Regions from separate parts of the Nonomuraea sp. NPDC052129 genome, predicted to be linked through region 2. Evidence: riboswitches for the same ligand, from Rfam matches in the RefSeq annotation. Region 2 holds a riboswitch; the other holds the start of a gene.
The links. Region 2 has a riboswitch for thiamine pyrophosphate ahead of AB0L53_RS43290 (cytosine permease). Riboswitches for the same ligand answer to the same signal wherever they lie in the genome.
Positions count from the first base shown of each region.

Region 1 (8,265 bases), on a different contig from region 2:
AGCTCTGCATGGAGTACGGCCGGCGGGTCGGCATCGCCTTCCAGCTGCGCGACGACATCCTGGGCGTGTTCGGCGACCCGGCGCAGACCGGCAAACCGGCGGGCGACGACCTGCGCGAGGGCAAGCGGACGATGCTCGTCGCCCGGACGCTGGCCGCGGCCGCACCCGGCGACGCCGAGACCGTGCGAGCCCTGCTCGGCGACCCCGGACTCGACGAGGACGGGGTGGCCGTGCTGCGGGGCATCATCGAGGGCACCGGGGCGCTGCGCCAGTGCGAGGACATGATCGGCGACTACCTCGGCGAGGCGCTGACGTTCCTCGGCAAGGCGCCCATCACACCGGAGGCCCGCGCGGCCCTGTCGGACCTGGCGGTGGCCGCCACCTCACGTACCACCTGAGTCATCACTCTCACTCTCAGGCGCACCTGAGAGGCCGCACGCGCACACCCTGAGAGGCCGCGTGTACGACCCGCCGCCTCACACACGACCTGAGTACGGCGCGGCGGGCGCCGGAGGGCGCCCGCGCGCGTCTGTCAGCCGGCCAGGCGCTTGGCGAACTCCGCTGCCGCGGCGCCCGGATCGTCGGCCTCCGTGATGGCGCGTACCACCACAACCCGTTCGACCCCGTACGACCGAACCTGGTTGAGATTGCCCAGGTCGATCCCACCAATGCCGAACCACGGCCGCCCGGTGCCGAGCGACGCCGCGTGCCGGAGCAGCGATGGCCCCGGCGCGTGGCGGCCCGGCTTGGTCGGCGTCGGCCAGACGGGACCGCAGCAGAAGTAGTCGACGCCCTCCTCCACGGCCGCGGCGGACGCCTCGGCGATGGAGTGGGTGGACCGTCCGATGAAGACGTCGTCGCCGAGTATCTCTCGCGCGACCTTCACCGGAAGATCGTCCTGCCCCAGGTGGAGCACGTCGGGCCGGGCGGCGTAGGCGATGTCGGCCCGGTCGTTGACCGCCAGCAGCCGGCCGTGCCGGTCGCAGGCGTCGCGGAAGACCTCGAGAAGCGCGAGCTCTTCGCGCGCCTCCAGCCCCTTCTCCCGCAACTGGACGATGTCCACGCCCGCGGCCAGCACCGCGTCGAGGAAGTCGGCCAGGTCACCGCGTTCGCGACGGCCGTCCGTGCAGAGGTAGAGGCGGGCGTCAGAAAGCGAGGGCTTGGGCACGCCGCTTGACCTCGGTATGGCGACCGGCCCTGATGGCGTCGACGGGCGAGCCGGGCAGGGAGTCGTCGGGAGTGAAGAGCCAGCGCAGCGACTCGATGTCGTCGTAACCGGAGTCGCGCAGCACGGAGAGCGTGCCGGGCAGACCCTTCATCACGTCCTTTCCGTCAAGGAACACCGCGGGCACTTGTGGCCCACCACCACCCCGGCGCACACCGAGCAGTTTCCGGTCCTTGAGGAGTTGCTTGGCCCGCCCTATCGAAAGGTCTAGGCGCGCGGCCACTTCGGGGAGAGTGAGCCACTCGGCGACGAGCTGGTCGGTCTCCCGGTCGATCTGCGCAACAGAAAGCGTCACGAAACCACAACTACCACATGGCGTGCTTGCTCAAACAACACAGTCCCGTAGGGAGAGGTCGGGATCTACCAGGCGTTCGGCGTCTACGCGGTGTCCGGCTTCGATGATTCTGCGGCCCTGGACGAGGTCTCGGGGCCGGTCCACGGCGAGTACCGCGGCCAGGGTGTCGTCCGAGGTGAGCCAGCAGGCCGACCATTTTCCGCCGAGTTCGCCCCGGTAGAGGAGGCGGTCTCCGGCCGGGTGGTGGCCCGCGTACTGGACCATGTGGCCGAACTGCTCGGACCAGAAATAAGGCACCGGGTCGTAGGCGGCCTCGACACCCAGCAGCGTGGCGGCGGCCACCTCGGGTGAGTTGAGCGCGGCGTCCCAGTGCTCGACCCTCAGCCTGGTCTCGAACCGGCGCGACCACCAGGCGGCGCAGTCGCCCACGGCCACGACGTTCGGCAGGGAGGTGCGCAGGTGTTCGTCGGTGACGACGCCGTTGTCCAGGTCGACGCCGGAGCCCGCGAGCCAGCCGACGGTCGGGCGCACGCCGACGCCGGTGACGACCACGTGCGCCTCGATGAGGCTTCCGTCGGCGAGCGTGACGCCGCCGTCGTCCACGGAGCCGACCAGGGTGTTCAGCCGCAGGTCGATGCCCTCGTACCAGCCCTGGGTGCGGGCGCCGATCTCGGGGCCGACCGCCTGGGCGAGCGGGGTGGGGCCCGCCTCGATCACGGTCACCTCGCAGCCGGCCCGGCGGGCGGCGGTGGCCACCTCGGCGCCGATCCAACCGGCGCCGATGATCACCACGTGGGCGCCCTTGACGAGCCGGGCGCGCAGCTCCAGCGCGTCGTCGAGGGTACGCAGCACGTGCTGACGGCCGTCACCGGGCAGCGTGATCGGCTCGGCTCCGGTGGCGATCACCAGCCCGTCGTAGCCGAGCTCGCCCTCGGTGGTCTCGACGACGCCGGGACGCAGCGCCTTGGCCGAGACACCCGGCCAGAAGTCCACCTCCAGCACGGCGAGGTCGGCGTCGACGAAGCTGGAGTCACTGCTGCCGGACAGGACCGCCTTCGACAAGGGTGGCCGGTCGTACGGCCGGTGCCGCTCTTGCCCGATCAACGTGATCCTGCCGTCGAACCCTTTCGCGCGCAGCGCCTCGACACTCCGTACACCGGCCAGACCGGCACCTGCCACCACCACATGATTCACGTTCAAGACCATAACGGGGCCCGTGCCGGGACGTCGCGCCGAGGCCGTAGGGTGGAGACGTAAGACGCGCGGGAGTCCGGCCGTTACCGGGCTGAGAGGAAGGCTGCACCGGGCCTTCGACCGCAAGACACCTGATCCGGATCATGCCGGCGAAGGGAGCGGACGTGGACATCGTCGTAGGCGGCGGGATCATCGGGCTGTCCATCGCCTGGCGCCTGTCCCGCTCGGGGCGGCCGGTCACCGTGGTCGACCCGGCTCCGGCCACCGGGGCCTCGCACGCGGCGGCGGGCATGCTGGCGCCGGTGAGCGAGGTCACCTACACGGAGGAGCCGCTGCTCCGACTGGGCCTCGCCGCACTGCGCCGCTGGCCGTCCTTCGCCTCCGAACTCGCCACCGACGCCGGCCTCGACACCGGTACGCAACCCGCCGCCACCCGCGTTGACGAGGCCGGGGCGTCTGAAGCGGTCGTGAGCGGGCTCAGTGAGGCCGCGCGGGCCGGGCTGGACTTCCGGGTCGACGGGACGCTGGCCGTGGCGTTCGGGGCCGACGATCTGGCGGCGCTCGGTGAGCTGGCCGCGTTCATGGAGAAGCTGGGGCTACCGGTCGAGCGGCTCACCGGGCGCGAGTGCCGTCGGCTGGAGCCCATGCTGGCGCCCTCCGTACGCGGTGGGCTGCTGGCCCGTGGAGACGCCTGGGTGGACCCGCGCCGGGTCACCGCCGCGCTCCAGGCCGCACTCGACCGCCTGGGCGTCCCCCTCGTCCGGGCTCGCGTCAGCGAACTACTCCGGAACGGCGGCATGGGCGACCAGGTCGTGGGCGTACGCCTCGCACCCCCGGACCAGACGGCCACTCCGTCCGGGCCGACCACCCCGGACAGGACAGCCACCCCGGACGGGACAGCCACCCCGGACAGGACAGCCACCCCGGACAGGACAGCCACCCCGGACGGGACAGCCACCCCGGACCAGGGCCTCCCGCAGGCGGACATCCCCGCCGAGATCCGGGGCGAGCAGGTCGTGCTGGCGGCCGGGGCGTGGAGCGCCGGGCTGGTCGATGTCCCGGTACGGCCGGTCAAGGGGCAGATCATGCGGCTGCGCTCCCCTCAGCCCCTGCTCGGCAGGTGCGTACGCGGGACGGTCCACGGCAAATCCGTCTACCTGGTGCCGAGGGGTGACGGTGAGCTGGTGGTCGGGGCGACCCAGGAGGAGCTGGGGTTCGACACGAGGGTGACGGCGGGCGGACTGTACGAGCTGCTGCGGGACGCCCACGAGCTGGTCCCGGGCGTCACCGAGCTGGAGATCGCCGACGTGGTGGCGGGGCTGCGGCCGGGCACACCGGACAACGTCCCGCTCATCGGGCCCAGCGGGACGCCGGGGCTGGTGCTGGCCACTGGGCATCACCGGGGCGGGGTGCTGCTGGCCCCGCTCACGGCGGCCATTCTGCTGGGCGAGGAGAGCGAGCTCGCGGAGCTGTGCTCGCCGCTGAGATATCGGGATATTTCATGAATGTGACCATCAATGGGGCCCCGCACGAGGTGCCCGACGGCACCACCGTGGCGCAGGCCGTACTCACGCTCACCACGGCGACGACCGGCGTCGCCGTGGCCGTGAACGACGAGGTGGTGACGCGGAGCGCCTGGGAGACGACAGCGCTCGGCGACAGTGACCGGATGGAAGTGCTGACGGCGGTGCAAGGTGGATGATCTCCTCATAGCCGGAGAGAAGTTCTCCTCCCGGCTCATCATGGGCACCGGCGGCGCGCCGTCGCTGGAGGTGCTCGACCAGGCGCTGGTCGCGTCCGGCACCGAGCTGACGACCGTCGCCATGCGGCGGCTCGACCCCAGTGCACCCGGCTCGGTGCTCGACGTGCTGCGCGAACGCGGCATCAAGGTCCTGCCCAACACCGCCGGCTGCTTCACCGCGGGCGACGCCGTGCTGACCGCCCGGCTGGCCAGGGAGGCGCTCGGCACGAACTGGGTCAAGCTCGAGGTCATCGCCGACGAGCGGACGCTGCTGCCGGACCCGATCGAGACGTTCGACGCGGCCGAACGACTGGTGGCCGACGGGTTCGTGGTGCTGCCGTACATCGGGGACGACCCGGCGCTGGCGCGTCGCCTGGAGCTGGCCGGATGTGCCGCGGTGATGCCGCTCGGCGCGCCGATCGGCTCGGGCCTCGGCATCCGCAACCCGCACAACATCGAGCTCATCGTGGAGGCGGCCTCGGTGCCGGTCATCCTCGACGCGGGCATCGGTACGGCCAGCGACGCCGCCCTGGCGATGGAGCTGGGCTGCGACGCCGTACTCCTGGCCACGGCCGTCACCAGGGCGCAGCGGCCGGAGCTGATGGCGACGGCCATGAGAGCGGCCGTCCAGGCGGGCCGGCTCGCCCACCAGGCGGGCCGCATCCCCCGCCGCCGCTACGCGGAGGCATCCTCCCCGACGGGCCCATAGCCACGCGAAACCCCCGGACGGTTCCGTAGCCACGCGAAGGCCCCCGACGGGTCCGTAGCCACGCGAGGGCCCCGGACAGGCCCGCAGTCGCCGACGCCACGCGGAACCGGCGAAACAGGATATGTCCGGTTATGTTCCAGATAGGCGCGTTCCAACGAGCACGGCTCGGCATCGGTTTCGGATGGTCAGGCCTTGCCAGTGGCAAAACGCCCGTAAACTCAGCGGGGTGGACACGACGACAGCGGACCCTCTCGTCGGACGGCTGCTCGATGGGCGTTATCGCATCGAGTCCCGGATCGCGCGGGGCGGTATGGCGACCGTCTACCTGGCGCTCGACGTCCGGCTTGACCGCACGGTCGCGCTGAAGGTCATGCATCGCTCGCTCGCCGAGGACCCGGCGTTCGTGCGGCGGTTCATCGGCGAGGCCAAGTCCGTGGCCAGCCTCTCGCACCCCAACGTGGTGCATGTCTTCGACCAGGGCACCGACGGTGACGTGGTCTATCTGTCGATGGAGTACGTCCCCGGCAAGACGCTCCGCGACACCCTGCGCGACCGGGGCAGGCTGCCCGCCCGCGAGGCGCTGGAGATCATGATACCGGTGCTCGCGGCCTTGGGCGCGGCCCATCAGGCGGGCATGGTGCACCGCGACGTCAAGCCCGAGAACGTCCTGCTCACCGACGACGGCCGGGTGAAGGTGGTGGACTTCGGCCTGGCTCGGGCGATCGAGGCGACCAACCAGACCCGCACCGGCGTGATGATCGGCACGATCGGCTACATGTCGCCCGAGCAGGTCATGACCGGCGGCGCCGACGTGCGCAGCGACGTCTACGCGGCGGGCATCATGCTGTTCGAGCTGGTGACCGGCGAGCAGCCCTACGACGGCGAGACGCCGATGTCGGTGGCCTACCGGCACGTCCACGACACCGTGCCGCCGCCGTCCTCCGTGGTGCCGGAGGTGCCGCCGCTGATCGACACGCTGGTGACGCACGCCACGGCCCGCTCCCCCGACGACCGTCCCGCCGACGCGACCGCGATGCTGGTGGCGGCCGTGGACGCGCACCGCATGCTGCCCCGTACGACGACGCCGCCCATGCACTCGGGGGCGTCCGGGGCGCGCTCCATGCCGTACTCGATGCCGGGCTCCAGACCCGCCACCGCGCCGCACGCGATGACGCAGGTGGTGCCGAACCACACGATGATCCAGCCGCGCGAAGAGCTGCCCGCGCGGCGCACCGGTTTCAAGCCCAACTGGTTCCTGGTCGCGCTCGCCGCGGTCATGGTGGTGGCGGTGGCGCTGACGGGCTGGTACTTCTCGCAGACCACGTACGTGCCGGTGCCCGACCTGGTCGGCAGGGACCTGGCGGTCGCCCAGAAAGCCGCCGCCGGCCAGGGCTTCCAGGTGAAGACGGCCCCCGGCCAGCACGACGAGAAGGTCGCCGAGGGCCTCGTGCTGCGAACCGACCCGGGGCGCAACGTCGAGGTCGAGCGGGGCGCGGCCCTCACGCTGGTCCCCTCGCTGGGCCCGAAGCGGGTGCTGGTGCCCAACGTCGAGGGCATGACCGAGCCCGAGGCCCGCACCGCGATCGGCAAGGCCGGGCTCGACGTCAACCGCGTCAGCCGGCAGGCCAACCAGGAGATCGACCGCGGCAAGGTGATCCGCACCTCGCCCGACGTGGGCGAGAAGGTCAAGGAGAACTCGAAGGTCAACCTCTACGTCAGCGCGGGGCTCGTGATGCCCGACGTCAGCGGCATGCCCAAGGACGAGGCGGCCAGCTACCTCGGCACCCAGGGCTTCCAGGTGCAGGTCAACGAGGTCGACGACCGGGCCGAACCGTGCACGGTGATCGCGCAGGCGCCCAAGGCCAAGGCCGAGGTCAACAAGGGCGCGCAGGCCATGATCACGGTGGCCCGGTGCCAGACCGACTTCTGGGACTGGTTCAGCGGCGACAATGAGGACAACGAGGCACGTGACGACCAGGAGTTCCAGCTCGTCCCGTCGGTGGTGGGCAAGAACACCGGCGACGCCAGGAACGAGTTACAGGGTCTCGGCTTCAGGGTGCAGATCCGCAAGCTCTCGGGCGATGGAGTCGTACGGTTCCAGCGCCCGGCGGGCAACAGCGAGCGGCCGCCCGGCGCGGTGGTGGTCCTCTGGCAGTAACCCGGCAGTCGTCCTCTGGCAGTGACCCGACGGCCGGGCCGCGCCCAGGCGAGGGCCGTCAGGCGAGGGTGCCGTTCAACCGGACCCTTGCCAGCCCACCATCGGGATAGATGTCGACGCGCACCCGCGTGACCGGCCCGGCGTGCTCCAGGCGGAACCGGTGCGGGGTGTCGGGCTGCAGCCGCGTCCTGGCCAGCAGCTCGACCTCACGGTCACCGTCGTAGCCGGTCAGTGACACCCATCCGGGCGCGTTGAACAGCAGGTTCGTGGTGTCGATCTCGGCCAGCCGGATGACGCCGCGCGCGGCGAGCCGGATGACCAGCCACTCGTTCCCGGCCTCGCGCCGCCGCGCGGTCTCCCAGCCCTCCGCCTGATGGCGGGCCAGCCCGGGGGCCAGGACGTTGTCGGGCGCCGAGTAGAACTCGTTGGAGCAGGCGATGACCCGCCCCCCGTTCGCCAGGGCGGCCAGGTCGAGGCTGAGCCCGTCGTAGAGGGACAGGTCCGGCCGTACCTCGCCGTGCACGCGCAGGCGGGCGATCCCGCCGTCGGGATACATGTTCAGCCGGACGTGCGTGTAACGGGAGTCGTCGGTCACCTCGAAAGCGTGCTCGGCGTCCCCCTTGAGGTCGCTCCTCGGCACGATCTCCACCCAGTCGGCGTCGGCGAGTTCGGCGGGTGACGGGTAGCCGTCCACGGCCACGGCCTCGACCGAGGCGTGGGGCGGGAAGTTGCCCTTGAACCAGGCTGTGTCGATCACCACGCCCCGGACGACCCCCGGCAGGCCGAGCCGGACGATCGCCCAGTCGTGGCCGGGCTCGCGCCGGCGCCGGGTCTCCCAGCCGTCGTAGACCTGGCCCTTGCTGCCGAACGTCTCCGCCTGGAAACCGGGGCGTCCCGGCCGGATCAGGCTCTCCTTCTCGGCGAAGGACTCGTCGCTGGCGGC
Region 1 is NZ_JBFAVX010000001.1:599,194-607,458, forward strand. It holds gene AB0L53_RS02720 (polyprenyl synthetase family protein) at 1-398, shown strand, start outside; gene thiE (thiamine phosphate synthase) at 533-1,168, opposite strand; gene AB0L53_RS02730 (Rv2175c family DNA-binding protein) at 1,146-1,520, opposite strand; gene AB0L53_RS02735 (FAD-dependent oxidoreductase) at 1,551-2,714, opposite strand; TPP riboswitch at 2,773-2,889, shown strand; gene AB0L53_RS02740 (FAD-dependent oxidoreductase) at 2,879-4,219, shown strand; gene thiS (sulfur carrier protein ThiS) at 4,216-4,416, shown strand; gene AB0L53_RS02750 (thiazole synthase) at 4,457-5,164, shown strand; gene pknB (Stk1 family PASTA domain-containing Ser/Thr kinase) at 5,391-7,322, shown strand; gene alc (allantoicase) at 7,381-8,265, opposite strand, start outside.
Region 1: it holds a riboswitch for thiamine pyrophosphate, as region 2 does, so the genes downstream of both, AB0L53_RS02740 (FAD-dependent oxidoreductase) here and AB0L53_RS43290 (cytosine permease) in region 2, are expected to answer to the same signal.

Region 2 (8,265 bases):
TCCAGGAGTTCGAGCTCCAGATGGCCGGGCTTGCGGTCGGCGAACAGCGCGTACAGGGCCCCGTAGGGACGGCCACCGACCGCGGCCAGGCCGAGCGCGATCGTGTGCAGCCCGTCGAGCTCGGCCCACACCAGGTCGCCGAGCCCCTGCGACTCCAGCATCACCGTCTTCCCGGTGCGTAAGAGCTTGCCGACCAGGCTGGTACGCAGCTCGGCCGTCACGTCCTTGAGCGAGTCGGGCAACTGGTGCGCGCTCACCAGCCGCAGCCGCTCGCCCTCGATGAGCACGAAGCCGCCCGCGTCGGCGCCGGTCAGCTCGGTCAGGCTGGCCGCGATGCGGTCGAGCACCGTGGACAGCTCCAGCTCGGCGTTGATGTCGCCGACCACGTCGGTGAGCCGGCGCACCAGCCGGGCCCGCCGCGCCATGCGGTTCCTGGCGGCCTCGTCGGCCTCGGTCAGATGGTGCACGAAGACGTAGCCCGCCACGGCGCTGCCCGTGAGCAGCGCGCTCGTGTCGACCCTCAGGTCGAGCACGGTGCCGTCCCTGCGCAACCGCTTGGTACGCAGCGACACCTGGCCGCCCGTACGCACCCGTTCGAGCACCGCGTTGTGCTCCGCTGTCAGCTCCCCCGGCACGATCGGCGCCCTGCGGCCCAGCATCTCCTCGGCCGACCAGCCGAAGAGCCGCTCCGCCGCCCGGTTCCAGACGAGTACGGTCTGGTCCCTGTCGAGCGCGACCACGGCGTTGGGCGAGCTGGCGAGCACCGCGCGAGCGATCTCATCGTCACTGCCTGCTCTGTCGTCACCCACACCTCCATAGTGCCTGTGGCGTGCGGCGTTCGTCGGGCGATCCGTCCGATACGCTGCGGGCACGGCCTTTCAGGGCGGCGGAAGAGGGTGGCGGGTATGTCCAGTGGAGACCTCGATGCCCTGCTGCGGGTGACTTCCGCCACCTATCGCGGCGAGGTGCCGCCCGATGTGGCGTTCGGCACCTATGACGGCGCGGTCGGCCGGCTGGTGCTGGCGGTGAGCGGCAAGGGCATCGTGGCGTGCAGCTTCGAGTCGGAGGACACCGTCTTCGAGTTGGTCGTCCGCCATGTGGGCGCGTTCGTCGGGCCCGACCCCGGGCGGCTCGACCCGGTGCGCAGGGAGCTCGACGCCTACTTCTCCGGCCGCCTGCGGGCCTTCGCCACACCGGTGGACCTGTCCATCGCCACGACGTTCGCCCGTACGGTGCTGCAGAAGACCATGGCCGTGCCCTACGGCGAGACGGCGACCCTCGACGAGATCGGCGAGAGCATCGGCCGCCCGCGCGCGCTGCGCGCGGTCGGCAACGCGCTCAACGCCAACCCCGTCTGTGTGGTCGTGCCGTGCCACCGGATCGTGCCGGTCGACGGCGAACTCGGCGACTACGCGGGCGGCCAGGCCGCCAAGCGTCATCTCCTCAACATCGAGAAACGCTCACGGGCCTGAGGTACGTACTCAGAAGCGAGCTCAACGACGCGTGATCGACGCGCGCCTGGTCGCCCAGCCGATCGCCAGCGTCACCAGGGCCGCCACCAGAGCCGCGCCCAGGGCCCCGTTCATCCACGGCTGCCTGGTGAACCCGGTGGCCTCGCGTACGGCCGCCCAGAGGCCGTCCCACCGCTCGACCGTCGGCGTGGAGGTGGTCAGCCAGTAGGCCACGAAGCCGAGCGCCCAGGGCACCAGCATGGACCAGCGGGCGGGCGCGTCCTCGTTGGTGTTCCACCCCGAGGATCCGCCGAGCACGAAGTAGTCGACCGCCAGCACCGCGAACATCGGCACGAACACCGCCCCGATCACGCCCAGGAACGCCCCGTACGAGTTCACGTCGACCACCAGCGCGATGGCGGTGGTCAGCACGCCGATGGCGATCGAGAAGACCCGCCGGTCGACGCGCGGCATGAGGTTCTGCAGGGACATGGTCGTGGAGTAGACGTTCGCGAACGACTGGTCGGCCTCCCGCAACACCAAGATCGCGAAGAACAGCGCGCCCAGCGGCACCGCCACGAACGCCCCGAACACGGCCGTGCCGTCGGCGGCCACCGCGGCGGACCCGGCGATGGCCACCGCGTAGACGCCCAGCCCCAGGCAGGCGACCTGCGCCAGCGTGTAGCCGCCGACCACGCCCGCGAAGGCCGCCCGGCTCGACCTGGAGTGCCGGGCGAAGTCCGCCGCGATCGGCACCCACGAGACCGACAGCGCGATGACGTAGTCGACCGCGGGCGCGAACGCCGTCCACGACCCGCCGCCCTGCGGCGGAGCCTTCGACAGGAACGCCACCGCGAACCAGACCAGCGAGATGATCACCCCGATGGTGACGTAGCGCCGCAGCAGCCGGACCGACCCGAGCGGCCAGATGGTCAGCGACGTGGTCAGCGCCCCCGCCACCACCACCCACACCTGGTACGGCACCACGGCCCCGAAGATGGCCATCGCGCCCTTGGCGATCACCCACAGCTCGAAGGCGCCCCACCCGATCATCTGGACGATGTTGAGCACGGTCGGGATGTAGGACAGCCGCGCCCCGAACAACCCGCGCAGCAGCACCATCGCCGGCCGCCCGGTCTGCGTGCCCGGGATGGCCGACAGCCCCACCATGGCCGTGCCGACCAGGCTGCCGACGAGGGCGGCGAGCAGGGCCGCGCTCAGGCTGAGCGGGCTGCCGCCGAGCGGGTCGAGCAGGAACAGCGCACCGCTGAACCCCAGCAGGCTCACGGCCAGGTTCGCCCACAGGGCCCCCTGGTCGAGCAGCCCGAGCGTCTTGGGGGGCGTCCCTTCGAGGGTCAGCGGGACTTCGTCGACGACATGCGTCATCTCACACTCCCTACGCCGGCATTACCCGGACAGGTTCATGCGGTCGGCGACAGGTCAGTCGCCCTCTCAGCCCGGTGCACCCCGAGCTCCCGCGGTTTGTGTAGTTGTCGAGCGGATTATGCCATCCGTCAGGCGACGAACGGCGGGCGCCCCGTCTCACTGACCATCGGGCGGCGCGCGCCCGCCCACGACTGCATGCCGCCGTCGACGTTGACCGCCTCGCGCCCGAGCTGGTTGAGCCAGGCCGCGACCTGGAACGACCGGCCGCCGACCCGGCAGACCACGTAGACGGTCCGGTCGCCCGGCACCTCCTCGACCCGCCCCTGGATCTGCGTCATCGGGATGTGCACCGCCTCGGGCGCGTGCCCGGCCACCCATTCGTCCTGTTCACGCACGTCGAGCAGGTAGGCGTCGGCGGGAACGTCGCTGGCCGAGATCTCTGGAACCGTCATGCCTCCATCATCTCGCGTCGCTGGTCATCTCGCGTCGCTGGTCATAGGCGGCACGCGCCGTGGCGATCTCCTGCCGGTGCTCCTCGGTCCAGGTGACCAGGCTCTTGATCGTCTGGTGCAGGGTCCGGCCGAGCGGCGTGAGCGCGTAGTCGACCCGCGGGGGCACGACGGGGTGAACCGTGCGGCTGACCAGGCCGTCGCGCTCCAGGTGGCGCAGGGTCACGCTGAGCATCCGCTGGCTGACCCCGTCGATCTCGCGGCGCAGCTGGGTGAAGCGCAGGCTCTGGCAGTCGAGCAGCGCGATGACCAGCAGCGACCACTTGTCGGCGACGCGGTCGAGTATCTGCCGGACCTCGCAGTCCTCCCTGGTGTCCCACTGCCACACGTCGTAGTCGTCGTCCACGGTGCTCTCGCAGTAACCGGGTGACTTAGAAGTGCCGTCTTCCATGACATTTCATACTGCCGGATGATTTGGACGGTTACCAGAGATAACCGAATGCCGATAAGTAACCAGGAGTTGACCATGTCCAAACGCGCTTGGGGCATGTTGATCGTGCTGTGCGGAGCCATCTTCATCGAGGGCACCGACGTGGCCATGCTGAACGTGGCCCTGCCCTCGATCAGGGCGGATCTGGGGCTGTCCACGGGCATGCTGAGCGGGGTGGTGAGCGCCTACGTCCTGGGCTGTGGCGGTTTCATCCTGCTCGGCGGCCGGGCGGCCGACCTGCTGGGCAGGCGCAGGATGTTCCTGCTCTGGCTCGGCGTCTTCGTGGTGTTCTCCGGGTTGGGCGGGTTCGCGACCGAGGGGTGGGTGCTGCTGGTCGCCAGGTTCCTCACCGGGGTCGCGGCCGCGTTCATGATGCCCGCCGGGCTGTCGCTGATCACCACGAGCTTCCCCGAGGGCAGGCAGCGCAACCGCGCGCTGCTGGTGTACGCGGGGACGGGGGCCGCCGGGTTCGCGCTCGGGCTGGTGATCGGTGGTCTGCTGAGCTCGATCGGCTGGCGCTGGGTCTTCTTCGCGCCCGTCCTCTTCTCGCTGGCGATCCTGATCGCCGCCGTCCCGCTGCTGAAGGAGCGGCCGACGCCCCGGCCCGCAGGTGGCGTCGACCTGGCCGGGGCCGCGACCATCACCGGCGCGATGACGCTGCTGGTCTACGGCCTGGTACGGCTGGAGCACCCCGCCGACGGCCCGGCCTGGACCGTCGGCGCGTTCGCGGGCGGCGTGGCGCTGCTGGCGGCGTTCGTGGCGATCGAGCGGCGGTCGGCCACGCCGCTCGTCCGCCTGGGCATCCTGCGCTCCGCGCCACTGGTGCGCGCCAACCTGACGGCGCTGCTGCTCACCGCGTCGTTCTTCGGCTTCCAGTTCCTGGTCACGTTGTACCTGCAGGAGTTGCGCGGCTGGTCCACCGTCCAGACCGGCCTGGCCCTGCTCGCCGCCGCCGCCGACGTGGTGCTCGCGCCGACGCTGACCCCGTGGCTGGTGCAGAGGTACGGCAACGCCCGGGTGATCTTCGGCGGCCTGCTGTCGGGGCTCGCGGCTTACGGCCTGTTCGTGGGGGTCGGGATGGACTGGTCGTACGCGGCCATGCTGCCGTCGATGCTGCTGATCGGGCTGATGTTCGCCTTCGTGTACGGCCCGCTCACGATCGTCGCCACGGAGGGCATCGCGGAGGACGAGCAGGGCTTGGCCGGTGGGCTGCTTAACTCGGCCTTCCAGTTCGGCGCGGCGCTCGGGCTGTCCATGGTCACGGCGGTCAGCGTGGCGGCACTGGGCGACGCGACCTCCGCCGAGGCCGGACTGGCGGCCATCAGGACGGCACTCCTGGTACCGCTGGCCGCCACGGCCGTCGCCGCGATCATCATGGCCACCGGCCTACGCCGACGCCCACCCTCCCCCGCACACGAGTCCGGAGAGCCAGAGAAGCCCGTCATAGTCGGAGCGTGACCACCAGCACGGAGGCGTTACTTCAGCAGGCGGGACAGGCGGCGGTCGGCCAGCGGCTTGCCGCCCGTCTGGCAGGTGGGGCAGTACTGCAGCGAGGAGTCCGCGAAGGACACCTCGCGAATGGTGTCACCGCAGACGTCGCACGGCTGACCGGCGCGATTGTGCACGCGAAGGCCGGACTTCTTCTCCGCCTTGAGGTCCTTGGCGGCCAGGCCGTGCGCCCGCTCGACCGCCTCGCGCAGCGTGGTGACGATGGCCTCGTGCAGGTCGGCGATCTGGGCGTCGGTGAGGGTCGAGGCGATCTTGAACGGTGACATCTTGGCCGCGTGCAGCACCTCGTCGGAGTAGGCGTTGCCGATGCCCGCGATCACCTTCTGGTCGCGCAGCAAGCCCTTCACCTGGGTGCGGCTCCCGTTCAGGATGGCCTTGAGCGTGGCCACGGTGAAGGCGTCGTCGAGAGGGTCGGGGCCGAGGGCGGCGACCCCCGGCACGTCATCCGGATTTTTCGTGACATAGACGGCTAGGCGCTTCTGAGTCCCCGCCTCGGTCAGCTCGAACCCGGGCGCCAGGCCCTCGTCGTCGGGCGCCAGGCGTACCCGTACCGCCAACGGGCCCTTGCCCGGACGGACCGGCTTCGCGCCCGAGAGGTCCTCGCGCCAGCGCAGCCACCCCGCGCGGGCCAGGTGGATGACCAGGTGCAGGCCGTCGCAGTCGAAGTCGAGGAACTTGCCATGCCTGGCCACGCCCGTGATGGTCAGCCCGCCGAGCGCGGTGACCGGCGGGTCGAACGTCTTGAGCGCCGAGAAGGCGACCACGTCGACGCCCAGTAGCGTGCGACCGACCGCCCGCTCGCGCAGGAAACCGGCGAGCGATTCCACTTCGGGGAGTTCAGGCATGCCACCAGGGTACGACGCACCTTCGTCCACAGCCTGTGGATAACTATGGGACATCCCAGAACGCCAGCTCGTGCGCCATCCCCTCACGGAACAGCGCCTCCGCCCGCGCGGGCTCGGGATCGGCCTGGTCGATCATCTCGGCGATCCGCACGGTCAGCGCCGCGAAGCCGGGATCGGCGTACGTCTCCACCCACCGCCGATAGCGCGGCTCGGTGGGCAAGTCCTCCGCCAACAGCCGACCGAGCGTCGAATATCCCCACATGCAGGGATAAAGCGCGGCCAGCCCTTCGCCATAATCGGCGGCCGACTCCAGCAGGAACGCCGTGTAGGCCGCGCACGCCGGCCCCTTCCGCGCGCCTTCCAGATCCGCCCCGAACGAGGCCGACAGCTCCCGGTGCAGGCTCAGCTCGTCATGGAAGGTCGTGTGCGCCAGGTCCACCAGATCGCCCAGATGCGCGGCCGGCGCCTGCCAGGCCAGCCGCGCGAACACCCGCACATAGTCCAGCAGGAACAGGTAGTCCTGCTCCAGCCACGACCGGAACACCGGCTCCGCCAGATCGCCGCGCCCGATGCCGACGACCGTGGGATGCGCGAGCTGCGCGTCGAGGAGGGGGCGCCCGGCCGCGTGCAACTTCTCGGAGATACCCATGAGCGGCAGGCTAGTGTCAGGGAATGAGTGTGACGATCGCGGAAGAACTCCTCTTGCTCGCCTACAGCGAGAAGGAGGGCAAGCAGCTCATCAGCGCCAGCCAACTGGATCCGGCGCTCGGCGGCGCGATCCTCGCCGAGCTGGCGATCACCGAGCGGGTGGCCCTGACCGGCAAGAAGGTGTCCCTCGAGGACGCCACGCCGCTGGGCGATGACGAACTCGACGCCGCGCTGGCCCGCATCGCGGAGGAGCGCAAGGAGCGCAAGCCGGACTGGTGGGTCCAGCGGTTCCACTCCACCAAGCTGCGCCGGCGCCTGCTCGTCCGGCTCGCCGAGACGGGCGTGCTGGCCGAGGAGCGCGGCAAGGTGCTCGGCATCTTCCCCACCACCCGCTGGCCGGAGGCCGACGGCGGCGTCGAGGCGGAGGTCAGGCAGCGCGTGAGCGGCGTCCTGGCGGGCGCCGAGCCCGACGGGCGCACGGCGGTGCTCATCGCCGTCATGCACGCCGCCAAGCTCGACCGCAAGGCGTTCCCCGGCGCGAACAAGGCCCGCATCAAGGAGATCTCCGAGGGCGACTGGGCGGGCGACGCGGTGGCCAAGACGATCGCCGCGATCAACTCGGTCATGGTGATCGCCGCCACCACCGCCGCCATCGGCGCCACCACCGCAGGGAGCTAGGCACCCCCAAGGGTCGGCCAGAGGATGGGATCAGCCGGCGTCGAGGATCTCCTTCGGCACCGGCTTGTCCTCCTTGATCGCGTTGAACAGGGCTGTGGCCTTCTCCCTGTCCCACTTGACCGCGCTGCCGCCGCCCGCGATCTCGTTGCCGCCGAACGGCACGACCGTGGTCACCGGGCTGTCGCCCATGGCCAGGCCCAGCGAGAGCATGTCGAACGCACCCGTGCTCGAATCGACCGCCACCGCGTCGGTGGCGCTCATGGCCAGCGGGATCGAGGTGAACGGATTGATCAGCGTGCCGGGACTGGCCGCCTTCTTCACGACCGCGCCGAGGAACTGGCGCTGGCGCTTGGTCCGCTCGAAGTCGGGCAGCGCGCCGCCCTTGCGGGTACGGACGTAGCCGAGCGCCTGGGCGCCGGTCAGCATCTGGACGCCCTTCTTGAGCTTCAGCCCCGCCTTGGGGTCGTCGACCGCGGCGCGGACGTTGATCTCGACACCGCCGACCGCGTCGACGATGTCCACGAACCCGGCGAAACCAATCTCCATGTAGTTGTCGATGCGCACCCCGGTGACGGACTCGATCGTCTGGGCGAGCAGCTTGGGGCCGCCGATGGCGTACGCGGCGTTGAGCTTGTTGCGGCCCTTGCCGGGGATGGTGACCGCCGAGTCGCGCGGCAAGCTGATGAGAGTCGGCTTGTCGCTGCCCGCCGGGATGTGCAGCAGCATCATCGAGTCGGTGCGCTGGCCGGCCGCCTTGCCGGTGGCGAGCTTCTTGCGGTCGGCCGCCGACAGGCCCTTGCGGCTGTCGG
Region 2 is NZ_JBFAVX010000029.1:112,175-120,439, forward strand. It holds gene AB0L53_RS43280 (PAS domain-containing sensor histidine kinase) at 1-809, opposite strand, end outside; gene AB0L53_RS43285 (methylated-DNA--[protein]-cysteine S-methyltransferase) at 906-1,472, shown strand; gene AB0L53_RS43290 (cytosine permease) at 1,494-2,837, opposite strand; TPP riboswitch at 2,828-2,940, opposite strand; gene AB0L53_RS43295 (rhodanese-like domain-containing protein) at 2,966-3,289, opposite strand; gene AB0L53_RS43300 (helix-turn-helix domain-containing protein) at 3,297-3,737, opposite strand; gene AB0L53_RS43305 (MFS transporter) at 3,813-5,234, shown strand; gene AB0L53_RS43310 (DNA-formamidopyrimidine glycosylase family protein) at 5,252-6,130, opposite strand; gene AB0L53_RS43315 (transcriptional regulator) at 6,174-6,779, opposite strand; gene AB0L53_RS43320 (GPP34 family phosphoprotein) at 6,803-7,456, shown strand; gene AB0L53_RS43325 (LCP family protein) at 7,487-8,265, opposite strand, start outside.